DNA from 2 places in the Mesorhizobium sp. HAY1-8B genome. Region 1 is predicted to be linked to the other one. Evidence: predicted binding sites of a transcription regulator. Region 1 holds the regulator's gene; the other holds the start of a gene.

Region 1 (7,675 bases):
TCGGGTGCGCATCGCGACGGAAGCCGGTGAAGAAGCGCGACATCTGCTCGTGCACCATGGTGTGGCGCGTTACGCGGTAATCGAAATCGTCCTTCTGCGCCTTGGTCGGCAGTTCGCCGTAGAGCAGGAGGTAGCAGACTTCGAGGAAGTCGCCGTGTTCAGCCAATTGGTCGATCGGATAGCCACGATGCAAGAGGATGCCGGCATCGCCGTCGATGAAGGTGATTTCGGACTCGCAGCTCGCGGTCGAGGTGAAACCGGGGTCGTAAGTGAACGCGCCGGTGGTGCTGTAGAGCGAGGCGATGTCGATGACGTCAGGTCCGACGGAGCCGCTTCGCACCTTGAATTCATGAGTCTTGCCGGCGAATTCAAGCGTTGCCGTAGCTTCTTGGTTCTTGCCGCCCACATCCAGTTTTTTCGCAGCTTCGGTCATTGCAAACTCCTTCTTGTTTCCTCATGCCGGCAAAGGCAAATCTCTGCAGAGCGACACGTCGAATCACCGCAATGCGCGTATTCGCCACCGCATTTTAGGAGGTGCGTGCCAGATTGGGCCAAGGCCTAATGTTGCACTGCGAAACGCGCCTTTCAATGCCAATCTTCTTGGGCCAGTTTGCTCCTAATCGATTTGATCCGCTATGCGCGCCAGGCTCTCCTCGCGTCCAAGCACGGCAAGCACGTCGAACACACCCGGCGAGGTGCTTTTGCCAGTCAGCGCGGCCCGCAGGGGTTGGGCCACGGCGCCAAGCTTATGGCCACCGGCAAGCGCATAATCGCGGATCGCGGCCTCCGCCGCGGCAGCCGTCCAGTCGCCCGAAACCGCGTTCAAAGCTTCGTGAGCGCCACGCAGGATCTTGCGCGCATCGTCATTGAGCAAGAGGGCCGCTTTGTCGTCGATCGGCAGCGGGCGCGTGGCGAACAGGAAGGCCGCGCCATCGACAAGCTCGACCAGCGTCTTGGCGCGCTCCTTCAGCCCCGGAAGGGCTGCCAGCAGTTGCGCCTTGTTCGTGTCGTCAAGGCGTGCGGCCATCGCCGGGCCACCCTCGAGATAGGGTAGAGTGGCGATGAAGATGTCGAACAGTTCGGCGTCGGCCATGCGGCGCATATGCGCGCCATTGATTGCTTCCAGCTTGGCGAAATCGAAGCGGGCCGCGCCCTTGTTGACGTCGCCGATGTCGAACCAGGAGATCATGTCCTTGATCGACATGATCTCGTCGTCGCCGTGGCTCCAGCCCAGGCGCGCCAGATAGTTGAGCAGCGCCTCCGGCAGGTAGCCCATGGCGCGATAGGCCTCGACGCCAAGCGCGCCGTGGCGCTTCGACAGCTTGGCTCCGTCGGCGCCGTGGATCAGCGGGATGTGCGCCATCGACGGGACGTCCCAGCCCATGGCGTTATAGATCACGGTCTGGCGGGCGGCATTGGTCAGGTGGTCGTCGCCACGGATGATGTGCGTGACACCCATGTCGTGGTCGTCGACGACGACGGCATGCATGTAGGTCGGGTTACCATCCGAACGCAGGATGATGAAGTCGTCGAGATCCTTGTTGGGAAAGCGCACCTCGCCTTGGACGCGGTCGTGGACGATCGTCTCGCCCTCGGTCGGCGCCTTGATGCGGATGGCGCCCTTGACGCCAGCCGGCGCCTCGGATGGATCGCGATCGCGCCACTGACCATTGTAGCGCGGCGGCAGACCTTTTGCGCGAGCCGCCTCGCGCATCGCCTCCAGTTCGGCAGGCGTCTCGTAGCTGTAATAGGCCTTGCCCAGGCGCACGAGCTCCTCCGCGACCTCGCGGTGGCGCGGGGCACGCTCGAACTGCGAAACCGCATCGCCGTCCCAGCCAAGACCGAGCCAGGAGAGTCCGTCCAGGATGGCGGCCGTCGCCGCATCGGTCGAACGCTCGCGATCGGTGTCCTCGATGCGCAGCAGCATCGTGCCGGCGGTATGTTTGGCATAGAGCCAGTTGAACAGCGCCGTGCGCGCGCCTCCAATATGCAGGTAACCGGTGGGCGAGGGGGCAAAACGGGTGACGACCTTGTCGGACATGAAACTCTCGGAAACCATCTGAAGCGGGGCGCGGCGGCGCGGACTTTCGCGCGTTGCGCGTTCATGTAGCATAGGGCGTCAGGGGTGCAAGGGGCAGACCCGATGGCTGGACGTGGCCGGGGCTCGGATCAGGGCGAGGACGCTGTTGTTGGCGTCAGCGAGCGGTCCCTGTTTGCGATCCCGCCGCCGGCCTCGCTGCCGCCATCACCTCTCCTTCCCGGCTCCGGCAGCCAACCTTTGCCAGCGGGTGCCCCAGCACCAATTCCGCCCGCCACTGGCCGGATTGCGCGTGTCGGGCGGCAAATCGGCCAGGCTTCCTTGCGTCGCCTGCGCCACAGTGTGACGACGGCAGCGGAACTGGAGCTTGACCGAGGCGCTGCCTTCCTGCTGGTGCCGGTCTGCCTGGCCGCGGGTGCGATCGGCTACTATTCGCTGGCGGCGGAGCCTGACTTCGCAAAGCCCGTCGCGATCGTCGTGCTGATGGCGATCTGTGCGCTTGTCTCGCGCTCCTGGCCGAAAACCCATCTGGCTTTCATGGCGGCATTGTTGTGCGCGCTGGGCCTGCTTGCCGCCAAGGTCGAGACCTGGCGGGCGGGCACCCGGATGCTGGGTTCGGAAATCTCGACGCAAGTGACCGGCCGCGTCGTCTCGCTCGAGCGCATGGAGACCGGCCGCATCCGATTGACGATAGACGTGACGTCGACGGCGCGGCCAAAACTGCGTTACGCGCCGGAAAGGGTCCGGCTTTCAGCGCGCAAGATACCTGACGACATGACCGCCGGCTCGCTGATATCGGGCTATGCCAAACTGCTGCCGCCGACCGGTCCGGTGCGGCCGGACAGCTACGATTTCTCCTTCGACAGCTACTTTGCCGGCATCGGTGGCAGCGGCTTCTTCCTTGGCAATCCAAAAATCATCTCCGCCGACGACGATGAGATGCCGCTGTCGGCCCGCCTGTTTTCGGGGATAGAAAATGCGCGCGAAGCCATCGCCGACCATATCAGGGGCGTTGTTGGCGGCGCCGAAGGCGAGATCGCGGCAGCGCTGATCGTTGGCGTGCGCGCCGGCATTCCCGATGAAATCAACGAAGCGATGCGGCGCACTGGCATCTATCACATCATCTCCATATCGGGACTGCATATGGCGCTGGTCGCCGGCACCATCATGGGTCTGCTGCGCGGTGCCTTCGCGCTTTTCCCGGATTTTTCCGCGCGTCGGCCGGTGAAGAAATATGCGGCCGCCGCGGCACTGTTGTCGATCGCCGCCTACCTCGTCATCTCAGGCGTCGTCGTTGCCGCCGAGCGCAGCTTCATCATGCTGGCGGTGATGCTGATTGCCGTATTGTTCGATCGCGCGGCGCTGACCATGCGCAACCTCGCTATCTCGGCGATCGCCGTCATCGTGGTGTCGCCGCATGAAGTGGTCGGCCCGAGTTTCCAGATGTCGTTCGCCGCGACGGCCGCACTGGTCGGCGCCTATGCCGGCTGGGCGGATCACCGTGCGGGAAAGACAAGACCGCCACCGCCAAGGCGATCCCTGCCGGGGTTCCTGACGCGAAAATTCCTCGCGCTCACGGGAGGGGTGGCGATGACGTCCATCATTGCCGGCAGCGCCACGGCGCTGTTTGCCATATGGCACTTCCAGCGTGTGTCGCCGCTCAGCCTGTTCGCAAATCTGGCTGTCATGCCAATTGTCTCAGTCGTCATGTTTCTGGCGGTTGTCAGCGCCTTGACAATGCCCTTCGGTCTGGACGGACCTTTTCTCTACCTCATGGGCAAGGGCCTGACCGCGATGATCGCCATATCGGCGTGGATATCGGAACGCTCCCCCGTCGATGCGGTCGGGCTGATTTCACAACACTCCGTGCTGCTGGTGACGATCGCCCTGGTCATCGCGACGATGGCGACGACATGGCTGCGGCTCGCGGCAGTGCCATTCGCGCTCGCCGGCCTGTTGACAGTGTCGGATACACGCACGCCGGACGTGCTGATCTCCGAAGACGCGCGGCTGGTTGCGCTGCCGATCGGCGGCGGCGAACTCGCGGTCAGCCGGGCTCGTCCAAACGAATTCACCGTCGACAATTGGAAACGCGCGCTGGTGTCCGAAACCATCGTCGTGCCGGAGATGTTCAACAAGGCGGACGGGCAATTCGACTTGGCCGATGCGGTCAATCTGCCGCCGGGGGCGCCGTTTTATTGCACGGAGGGCATCTGTCTCGCCCGGCATCCGTCTGGCGCGATCATCGCGCATGTCGAAGACCGCAAGGCTACCTGGAAGGCCTGCGGCTTCGCCGACCTGATCGTTGTCAATGATGCGACGGGCTACGATGCCTGCCACAACCCGCTGGTTCTCGTCGTTACCAAACGGCAACTCGCACGCAAGGGCAGTGCCGCTGTCTTCTTCGACCGCCAATCGGCGACCAGCCCGCCAACCATCAGCTTCGCCGTGGACGGGCCCTATCGGCCCTGGCACACGCAACGAAAGTTTTCGCGTGAGGCGAGGGGACTGCCGCCCTATCAAAAACCTGAAACGCCGGCCGCTCCTGCTCAGTAGCGCCTGATCAGGCCGACTAGCTTGCCTTGCACCTTGACCCTGTCCGGCCCGAAAATGCGCGTCTCGTAGGCCGGGTTGGCGGCTTCAAGGGCAATCGAGGCGCCCTTGCGGCGGAACCGCTTCAAGGTCGCTTCCTCCTCGTCGACCAGCGCCACGACGATCTCGCCTGGGCTCGCCGTATCGGCGTTGCGGATAATGACTGTATCGCCATCGAAGATGCCGGCCTCGATCATCGAGTCACCCTTGACCTCCAGCGCATAGTGCTCGCCACCCATGATCATGTCCGGAGGCACCGAGATCGAATGCGTCTGATGCTGGATGGCATCGATCGGCACACCTGCGGCGATACGGCCCATCACCGGGATCGACACGGCAGAGACCGCGTCGTAGTCATTGCCGGCAGAGGGCAAGCGCGACGGCGCCGGCTTGATCTGACGGCCTAGGCCGCCCTGACCAAGACTGCCTTGAATGACACTCGGCGAGAATTTCTTTGCCGCGTTGAGGCCGGGCGCGATCGAATCCGGCAGTCGCAGCACTTCCAATGCCCGCGCCCGGTTGGGCAGCCGCCTGATAAAGCCGCGTTCCTCCAGCGCCGTGATCAGGCGATGTATCCCTGACTTGGAGGCGAGATCCAGCGCCTCCTTCATCTCGTCAAAGGAAGGCGGGATACCGCTTTCCTTCAGCCGTTCATGAATGAACATCAGCAGTTCATGTTGCTTACGCGTCAGCATGGCGCCCCCCAGGCATTGAACGAAGGGAATCGGAATCGAAAAACAAACCCAGAACAAACACTATCTGTTCCAGTTGTGTTCCGCAACTGTTTAAAGTTTAGTGAATTTGTTAAGGCATCTGAAATTGTCTGCCGCCGGCAGCGGGCAGCGATCGGCCGCCTTCGCCGCCAGCGCGAGCATTGAAATCATTTTGGTTAATGGCCTGTGGCCTACCCTTGATGGACCTTGGAATCAGTTTCTAGAGGGCGTCCAGAGGCTGGATCGCGTCGTTGTTCGATCCATTCCTGGCGGAACGAAACGAAATCAAAACGCCAACGATCATGCTTCGAGAGCAATAACGCTGAAGTCATCCGGAAATTGCTTTCAGGCTGCCGGCGCGTGCGGTGTAGTTGTTCGCGCCGCCGTCCTCGCTATGAACGTAGACATGCAGCGTATAGCCGATATGCGCCGTCATCAGCGCCTTTGCCCGCTCGACATCGCGATCGAGGGCCGCTTCCATGATCGCGGTGTGATGCTCGATCGCGATCGCCTCTCGAAGAGCGTCCATTGCCTCGCCATAACCATCCTTGAGGCCGGCGGCCGCCCGCAATGTCGGCGCCAGGCCGAGAAACCGATGATGCCGCCGCAACTGATCGGCGATTGTCGAACGGAAGCGCAACAGCCAGTTGGACGTCGCGGCACTCAGCAGTGCCCCGTGAAAGGCCTCGTGGCTCTCGTCCCACTGGTCGACGGCCGCATCCGAGGGGTCGTCGACCGCGGTCTTGCAGCGGGAGAGCCGGTAGTGGGCGGTGACAACCGCGTCCTCCCATTCCCTGCCGCCTTTCTCGATCGATTCCAGGAACAGCGGCATCTCCACAACCATCCGTGCGCGAGCCAGGTCCTCGAGTTCGGCCCGCGACACCGGAGCCACGGCAAAGCCGCGATTGCTGATGGCGGTAACCAGGCGCTCGGCCTCAAGTCGAGACAAGGCTTCACGCAGCGGTGTCCAGCCGACGCCGTATAGACCGCGCAGCGCACTCAGCTTGAGCGGTGCGCCCGGCATGAGGCGTGTGGTCAGGATATCGCGCCGCAGCAGCTGATAGGCCGCCTCGGTTTTCGTGGAGTTGTTCTGGTCCTGCATCGCGATCCGTCCATCGTCGGGCATGTGAAAATTATATATGATGGTGCTCGATGGCAAGAATTATATATAATGTTTGACAGGAAGCGATGGACTGACCATGATCGCCACAGTTGCCGTCCCGATGAGCGGCGCTGATCAAATCTGGGAGGAAATGATGTTGAAGTCCAAATCCGCTTGGCTGTCGGGATTGGCCCTGGCAGGCGCATTGATGGTCAGCGCGGGGAGTGCCGCCGCCGACCAGATTCGCATCGGCATCGCCAATTTCGGCGAGCATCCGCAGCTCAACGCTGCCATAGCCGGATTCAAGAAGGCGCTGACGGACAATGGCTTTGTCGAGGGCAAGGATGTCGTCTACACGGAGAGCCATACCAATTTCGATGCATCGCTGGTGCCGCAGATGATCGCCAAGCTACAGGCGGAGCAGCCCAAGCTGATCTACACCATCACCACGCCGGTCTCGCAGATCGCCAAGAAGGCGCTTGCCGGTTCCGGCATTCCGATCGTCTTCGCCGCTGTCACCGATCCGGTCGCGGCCAAGCTGGTGCCGTCGTGGGACGCCGGAGACGAAGGCATGACCGGCGCCAGCGATCTGCAGGATGTCGCCGCTGTCATGGCCTTCACCAAGAAGCTGCTGCCGAACGCCAAGCGCTTCGGCGTGCCTTACAATCCAGGCGAGGCCAATGACGTCGCCCTGGTCGAGAAGATCAAGGCGACCGCACCGGCGGCCGGCTTCGAGGTCGTCGAAGTCGGCATCGACAACGTCAATGACATCCAGCAGCGCATCGCCGCGCTCGCCGGCAAGGCAGACGTGATCTACGGCCCGGCTTCGAACCTGATCCAGCCGGCGATCGCCGCTGTTTCCGCGGCCGCTCGCCAGACCGGAATCCCGGTCGTCAACTCCGATGACAGCGCGGTCCGCAACGGCACGGTGCCGGCAAGCTTCGCGGTCAATTACACGCAGGTCGGTGTCAACGCCGGCAACATCGCCGCCGAAATCCTCAAGGGCAAGGATCCCAAGACGATCGCGCCGTCGCGCCCGGCCTACAAGGATCACATGGCAACGATTTCCCGCAAGGCGATGGCCGCGTTCGGCATCGAGATACCGGCGTCGATGGCCGATTGCGGCTGCATCGTCGACTGACATCGGCACTGAAGGATGACGGCGCCGGCGCCGTCATCCCGAGGTCAGGGAGGAACGATGCTCGAAGATCCGATCCGCGCGTAAAGTAT
Region 2 (7,675 bases), 110 kb from region 1:
GGCGATGATCTCGCCGCCATGGATGCCGGCCGCCGGTCCCATGTCAACGACATAGTCGGCATGCAGGATGGCGTCCTCATCGTGTTCGACGACGATCACCGTGTTGCCGATGTCGCGCAGATGCTTCAGCGTATCGAGCAGGCGCGCATTGTCGCGCTGGTGCAGGCCGATCGACGGCTCGTCCAGCACATAGAGCACGCCGGTCAGGCCGGAACCGATCTGCGAGGCCAGCCGGATGCGCTGGCTCTCGCCCCCCGACAGCGTGCCGGAATTGCGCGACAGCGTCAGATAGTCGAGCCCGACATCGTTGAGGAACCGCAGGCGTTCTCGGATTTCCTTGAGTACGCGCACCGCGATCTCGTTCTGCTTGTCGTTGAGTTGGGCGGGGAGGTCGGTGAACCACTGGTCGGCCTTGCGGATCGAAAGCTCGGTGACTTCGCCGATATGCTTGCCGGCGATCTTCACGGCCAGCGACTCGGGCTTCAGCCGGTAGCCCTTGCAGGCGGGGCAGGGCGTTGCCGACATGAAGCGCTCGATCTCCTCGCGCATCCAGGCGGATTCGGTCTCTTTCCAGCGCCGCTCGAGATTGGGGATGACGCCTTCGAAGGTCTTGGTCGTCTTGTAGGAGCGCAGCCCGTCATCATACTGGAAGGTGACTTCCCGCTCGCCGGTGCCGCGTAGAATCGCGTCCTGGGCCTCGGTGCTCAGATCCTTGAACTTGTCGCCGAGCTTGAAATTGTAAGCCTTGCCCAATGCCTCGAGCGTTTGCACGTAATAGGGCGAGGTCGACTTCGCCCACGGGCTGACGGCGCCGTCGCGCAGCGACACGTTTTCGTCCGGCACAACGAGATTGGGGTCGATGGCGCGCTGGCTGCCGAGACCGTCGCAGGTCGGGCAGGCCCCGAACGGATTGTTGAACGAGAACAGCCGCGGCTCGATCTCGGGAATGGTGAAACCGGATACCGGGCAAGCAAACTTTTCCGAAAACAGGATGCGCTCATGCGTCTCGTTCTTGGACTTGTTGACCGAATCCTCCCCGGTCTGGCTGGAATCGAGCGGCTTGTCGGCAAACTCCGCCACCGCCAGCCCCTCGGCGAGCTTCAGCGCTGTTTCGATGGAGTCGGCAAGACGCGTGGCAAGATCACCGCGCACGACGATGCGGTCAACGACGACGTCGATGTCGTGCTTGTACTTCTTGTCGAGCGCCGGAACATCCGCGATCTCGTAGAAGACGCCGTCGACCTTCACGCGCTGAAACCCCTTCTTCTGCAATTCCAGCAATTCCTTGCGGTATTCGCCCTTGCGGCCGCGCACGATCGGCGCCAGCAGGAACAGGCGCGTGCCTTCCTCGAGCGCCAGCACCCGGTCGACCATCTGGCTGACCGTCTGGCTCTCGATCGGCAGGCCGGTGGCCGGCGAGTAGGGCACGCCGACACGGGCAAACAACAGGCGCATGTAGTCGTAGATCTCGGTGACGGTGCCGACCGTCGAGCGCGGGTTCTTCGAGGTGGTTTTCTGCTCGATGGAGATGGCAGGCGACAGGCCGTCGATCTGGTCGACGTCAGGCTTCTGCATCATTTCGAGGAATTGCCTGGCATAGGCCGACAGGCTCTCGACATAGCGGCGCTGGCCTTCGGCATAGATGGTGTCGAAGGCGAGCGACGACTTGCCGGAGCCGGACAGGCCGGTCATGACGATCAGGCTGTCACGCGGCAGGTCGAGATCGATGTTCTTCAGATTGTGTTCGCGCGCCCCGCGAATGGAAAGGAATTTATGGTCGGCCATAGCCGGTCGCCGCCTCAGATCTGGAATTCGTGGGATTGGCTGGTTCTTCCCGGCCATCCCCTATGTAGGTCTTTTTGCCGCCACGTCGAGAGACGCCCACAACTCCCGACAGAAGTCGTTTAACCGCCTTTCGCGCGAACGGGCAAGCGGAAAGAACAAAGGCTGAACACGCTCCTGACAAAGCTGTGCAAAAACTGGCACGGCTGTTTTCAGAAAACTGACTGGCACGTAACCTCCCGGCGATCACATTTTTCCGTAACCGGCTATTGATGGTTGACGCGGCCGGCTCACAGGAGCAGTCTTGGGCAGTCAGCGAAGCCGGCCGTCTTTCGATGGCCTCGCCGCCCCAAGGCGGCCTGCGAGACGCCGCAGGCATTCGCGATTTGCGCTTCGCGACGGCAATGTCGCAACGGACACAGGAGCGGAGCATGACGCCACCGGACAGTCCCCAAGGGCTCCACGTCTCGTTGGAGCCGCGGCAGGCATAAGTGCCAGGGTTTAGCGTTTGCGCCGCCCGGTAAACCGTGACTTGCCGTATTCCCTAAAAATTAGAGACTGCTAGTCGGATCGTCGGCTGACGCCGCGAAGCATCCGAAATCCAACGCCGGCAGTACACTCCCGGCAAAAAATGGATTTGAGATCCAGAAAAGCCCCGTCCGTTTGCCCAAGGCACGGCGGGGCTGTTCTTTTGAGGAAATGGCTGAACTGGCCTTGGTGGAGGGCTGCTCACCTCGGGGGCTTGAACCCGCCCGTGGCCATATCGACCGTGATGCTGCCGGAAATCCTGACATCCGTATCGCCGATCTTGAACGTGCCGTTCCCGTTGCTGGGGAATGCGTCGTCGGGTTCCGGTTGGGGAGCCGGCTTGGCGATGCGATAATCGCCGGCCACGCCGGGCAGGGCGCCTTTGTGCGCCGGCGGTGCGCTGTCGTCGGCGAGTGCCATGCCGCTCGCAAGGCTGGCGAAAGTGAGCGCCGCGGCGGCGATGACGCGATGCGACGTCCTGGGCGAATAAGTGTCGATCATTCCCGGATTATAGGGACGAGCCGCTGCCGGAACCAGACCGGTGTCGTCAAATCTTCGACAACCGCCAGGAATCCGATCTGGCTTGGGTTTATGCCGCCCTTTTGCGCGTATCGAAAACGTGGTCGACAATACCCCATGCCTGGGCCTCGCGGGCGGTCATGAAATGGTCGCGGTCGAGCGTGCGTTCGACCTCCTCATAGCTGCGGCCGCAATGCTGGGCATAGAGTTCGGCCATATGCCGTTTGGTCTTGCCGATCCGCTCGGCATGGCGCTGGATGTCGGAAGCCTGGCCCTGGAAGCCGCCCAGCGGCTGATGCAGAAGGATGGTGGCGTTCGGCAGCGCGATGCGGCGCCCCGGCGTGCCCGCCATCAGCAGGAACGACCCCATCGAGGCGGCAAAACCCATGCACACCGTCGATACCGGGCAACTGACATATTGCATCGTGTCGTAGATGGCGAAGCCGCTGGTCACCACGCCGCCCGGCGAGTTGATGTAGAGCGAGATCTCCTTGTCGGGGTTATCCGACTCCAGCGACAAGAGCTGCGCGCAGACAAGCGCCGAGACATCGTCGTTGATCTCGCCATTGATGAAGACGATGCGCTCGCGCAGCAGCCGCGAGAAAATGTCGAAGGCGCGTTCGCCGCGGCTCGATTGCTCGACCACCATCGGCACCAGACTGGCAATACCGCTCATTTTCTTCTCCGATTTACGTGTTCAGGCCGCACGCAGCACAAGGCGCGGTGTGTTCGCCGCGATGGGCTTTCCTGCCCCGCGCGGCCCCAGCGAAAGCCGGCAGCCGGCGCCTGCCATGGCGACGGCAGGCATCGCCTTGCGGGAAAATCCGTCATGGACGATGCGCAGATGCGTGCCGCCCGAAACGGTGCGGGCGAGCGTGAAGGTGACGACGCTGTCGAGAGGATCCTGCCGTGCGGGATCGTCCGGCTGCTCTCGCCAGGAATAGCGCAGGAGGCGTTCGGGCTCGGCGTCGAGGATTTCGCATTCGATCGCAGCGTCCATCCCGGCGAAGGCAAAACGATTGCCGATTTCCGGCGTGATGTCGTTGGGCATCATCCAGGCGGCGAGCAGTTCCGGAACCGTCAGCGCCCGCCAAACCTTTTCCGGCGGCTCCGCAAGGTCGTATTCGAACTCGAGCGCATCCGAGGCGGCTTCGCTTTGGCTTTCGGCGTTCATTGATCCGACTTCCTTCACTGATCCATGTCCTTCAAAACCGTCTTCAGCCTTTCGATGCGCTCCGGCCAGAAGGTCCGGTAGCGTTCGATCCAGGAGAGCAAGGGGGCAAGCCCCTGCGGATCGGCACGATAATAGGCGTTGCGGCCGGCCCGCCGCTCGACCACGAGGCCCGCGCCACGCAGCACCGCCAGATGCTGTGAGACGGCCGGCTGCGACACAGTCAGGCCGCTGCGCAATTCCGACACGCTCATCTCGCTTGTGGCGAGGCGCTCGAAGACGGCGCGGCGTGTCGGGTCGGCCAGGGCGCGGAAAATCTCTGCTTCGATCATGACAAAAGCATAAGTTGATACTTATTGATTTGGCAAGTGCTGTTTTGAAACCCATATGAAGGCCCTCGGCATTGCTGCCATTCCTTGACAATCAGCAGCAGTGCATATAGGAACGAAAAGGGAACAAAAACCTTGTGGGAAAAGCCAGCCTTAGCAGGCGGCTGACGTGCGCAGCCTGTAAGGTGCTGCGACAAAAATTTGTTTCGGATGAGCGCGGAGAAAAATCATGGCGGGTAGCGTCAACAAGGTCATTCTGGTCGGCAATCTTGGCGCGGATCCGGAAATTCGTCGCCTGAACTCGGGCGAGCCGGTCGTGAACATCCGCATCGCCACGTCGGAAAGCTGGCGCGACAAGAATTCCGGCGAGCGCAAGGAAAAGACCGAGTGGCACAATGTCGTCATCTTCAATGAGGGCATCGCCAAGGTAGCCGAGCAGTACCTGAAGAAGGGCATGAAGGTCTATGTCGAGGGCCAGTTGCAGACGCGCAAATGGCAGGACCAGACTGGCGCCGACAAGTACACGACGGAAGTCGTGCTGCAGAAATTCCGTGGCGAACTGCAGATGCTCGATGCGCGCGGCCAGGGCGAGGGCGGCCAGGTCGGCGGTTATTCCGGTGGCGGCAGCAGCCGTGGTTCCGATTTCGGCCAATCCGGCCCGAACGAAAGCTTCAACCGTGGCGGCGGCGCTCCCAGGGGCGGCGGTGGCGGTGGTTCGTCGCGCGAGCTGGATGACGAGATCCCGTTCTGATCGAAAGCAATACCGAACGGCTGACGTCGCCAGATGACTGACGTTACGTGATCGATACGCCCCGAGGGTCCTGATGGACTTTCGGGGTTTTGCGTTGTTGATTTGGCCTGACAGCAGGTGCGATCTGGGACTGAAAGGACAAGGCGGTGAAGGCACGGGTAAAATGGGTCGAGGAGCGCACCTTCGTCGGTGAGTCCGGCAGCGGTCACAAGCTGGTGCTGGGAACGGCGTCCGGACCTGAAGGCAAGACACCGGGCCCTAGCCCGATGGAACTGGTGCTGATCGGCACCGGCGGCTGTTCGGCCTATGATGTCGTGCACATCCTGGAAAAAGGCCGTGAGGCGGTTGAGGACTGCGTGGTCGAGCTCGATGCCGACCGGGCCGAGACCGAGCCAAGGGTGTTCACGCGCATCCACATGCATTTCATCGTCAAGGGCAGGGCGCTCTCGCCCGACAAAGTCAAACGGGCGATCGACCTGTCGATCGAAAAATACTGCTCGGCCTCGGCAATGATGGCCAAGACCGCCACGATCACGCATGATTTTGAGGTTGTAGACACGTTGGCGAAGTAGGGCAGTAGGGACTGCCGCTCATCCCACCATCAATGCCTTGATGCCGTCGGCGACGAACTGAACGGCCAGCGCGGCCAGGATGACACCGAGCAGGCGGGTCAGGATCGAGCGGCCGGTCTGGCCAAGGATGCGGTCGATGCGTTCCGACAGCACGAACACCAGATAGGTGATGGCCAGGCAGACGAAGATGATGCCGACGAGTGCGGCCTGCGCGGCGAAGCCCTGAAACGAGCCGGAGAGCAGCACCGTCGCCGAAATCGCGCCGGGGCCCGCGATCAGCGGGATCGCCAGCGGGAAGGCGGCGATGTTGTGGATCATATCCTTGGTGATGGCGACGTCGCCGATCTTCTCCTTGCGGTCCTGCCGGCGCTCGAACACCATTTCGAAGGCGATGAAGAACAGCAAAAAGCCGCCGGCGACGCGGAAGGCCGGCAGGGTGATGCCGAACACCGACAGGATGGAGGCGCCCGCAACCGCGAACAGCGCCATCACCAGGAAGCCGATGACCGAGGCGCGCACCGAAACCTGCTGGCGCTCCTCGCGGTTCATGCCGCGCGTCACGGCCAGAAACAATGGTGCCAGCCCGGGCGGGTCGATGGTCACGAGAATGGTGACGAAGGCATTGAACAGGCTGTCGAAACTCGGCATCGCTGATCCCTCCCGCCGGGCCGAGCCCGTTCCACATTGGTAGAGCAAAGCCCGGTCGGTGGGAACAGTCAGGACTGCGAAAGCACGGCTCCCGGCAGGGTTAGCCAGCAGCGTTGCAATAGGCCTCCAGGCGATAGCCGTCCGGGTCCAAGACAAAGGCAGCGTAGTAGTTTTCACCATAGTCGGCGCGAAGACCCGGACCGCCATTGTCGATTCCGCCTTCGCGCAACGCACCGGTATGGAAGGCCTCGACGCCGTCCCGCGTTGGTGCGGCGAAGCAGAAATGCAGGCCGGATTCTCCGTCCGCCGCTACTGGCCGCGTCGCCTCGTTGACCCATAGCGCGACACTCTGGGCACCATAACCGAACGAACCCGGTGACTGGCTGAGGCAGCTATAGCCGAGAGGTCCCAGCGCTGCGTCATAGAAGCGCTTCGAGGCATTGCTGTCGCGAACGCCTATCGAAATATGGTCGAACATGGTTTTCTCCATTGTTACAAGGTGTTGCGACGTCAGGTTGTTGTCTCTCGCCGCGCCAGGAACTCGACTTCAAGCCGCCAGGTCGCGCCATTGTCGTGCGAGCGCTCGCCGAGCCATCGAAAGGAGTTCTCGGTAATCCGCGAAAAACTCCAGCGCACCGAGGAACCGGTGCCGTCGGCGCCGACCTGCACGATCGTGTCGCCCTCGGCACGGCCGAGCTGGCGGCTGAAATACTGGCTGCGTGGATCGCTCCAGAAGATGTGCCAGACGTCCGTGCCGGGATCATAGACCCGCAGCGTCGTGCCATAGAATGTCCACTTGCCGAGCAACGGCGAGGGGCCGGTGCCGCGCGCGGGCAGGATCCAGACATCCTGGATGGCGCGGCCTTCCAGTACCCAGCCGAAATGCACTTCGCCGCGTCCGGTCAGCACGCTGCCGTCCTCGAGGTGGCGCGAGGCGTCGAAGGTCCAGGCGCCGACGAAGCGGCCGTAGAGATTCAGTTTTTCGGCAAGCCCGCCGACCGGTCCGGGACTGTGCAGGGCTTCGGCGAAGGGGTCGAACATGGCTGCGGTCTCTTTCTGTCAGGAGACCGCGAGGAGTAGGCGCCGACGGGGTTCTGGGCTTGGGAAAAATTGCTATATTTCGGCCATGACGGCGACGACCCGCACCCTCGCATTCGGACCCGGCTGGCACGTCGCGGACGTGATCTGCACGGCCGGCGCCGGCGACCGGCCGTTCGAGGAATCCCATCAGGATTTCTGCGTCGCGGCGGTCACCAGCGGCACGTTCCGCTACCGTACGCAGCAAGGCACCGCGATGCTGGCGCCGGGCGCACTGCTGCTCGGCAATTCCGGCACCTGCTATGAATGCGGGCACGAGCATGGCAGCGGCGACCGT

The links. Region 1 encodes LexA, which represses DNA repair genes until DNA is damaged. Its sites were predicted from a motif close to TGTTCNNNNTGTGTTCNG; they were not measured.
Region 2: uvrA (excinuclease ABC subunit UvrA) is a predicted target of LexA. The motif match lies at 1,937-1,954, and genes of this name have one in related genera.

Annotation. Positions count from the first base shown of each region.
Region 1 is NZ_CP200321.1:4,444,716-4,452,390, reverse strand. It holds gene gltA (citrate synthase) at 1-433, opposite strand, end outside; gene gltX (glutamate--tRNA ligase) at 617-2,041, opposite strand; gene AC1VON_RS21240 (ComEC/Rec2 family competence protein) at 2,144-4,594, shown strand; gene lexA (transcriptional repressor LexA) at 4,588-5,325, opposite strand; gene AC1VON_RS21230 (GntR family transcriptional regulator) at 5,672-6,445, opposite strand; gene AC1VON_RS21225 (ABC transporter substrate-binding protein) at 6,600-7,586, shown strand; gene AC1VON_RS21220 (ABC transporter ATP-binding protein) at 7,654-7,675, shown strand, end outside.
Region 2 is NZ_CP200321.1:4,550,097-4,557,771, reverse strand. It holds gene uvrA (excinuclease ABC subunit UvrA) at 1-1,785, opposite strand, end outside; gene AC1VON_RS21825 (hypothetical protein) at 2,512-2,811, opposite strand; gene AC1VON_RS21820 (ATP-dependent Clp protease proteolytic subunit) at 2,900-3,505, opposite strand; gene AC1VON_RS21815 (SRPBCC family protein) at 3,527-4,003, opposite strand; gene AC1VON_RS21810 (ArsR/SmtB family transcription factor) at 4,018-4,332, opposite strand; gene AC1VON_RS21805 (single-stranded DNA-binding protein) at 4,559-5,080, shown strand; gene AC1VON_RS21800 (OsmC family protein) at 5,227-5,652, shown strand; gene AC1VON_RS21795 (MarC family protein) at 5,671-6,300, opposite strand; gene AC1VON_RS21790 (VOC family protein) at 6,401-6,778, opposite strand; gene AC1VON_RS21785 (hypothetical protein) at 6,811-7,341, opposite strand; gene AC1VON_RS21780 (helix-turn-helix transcriptional regulator) at 7,427-7,675, shown strand, end outside.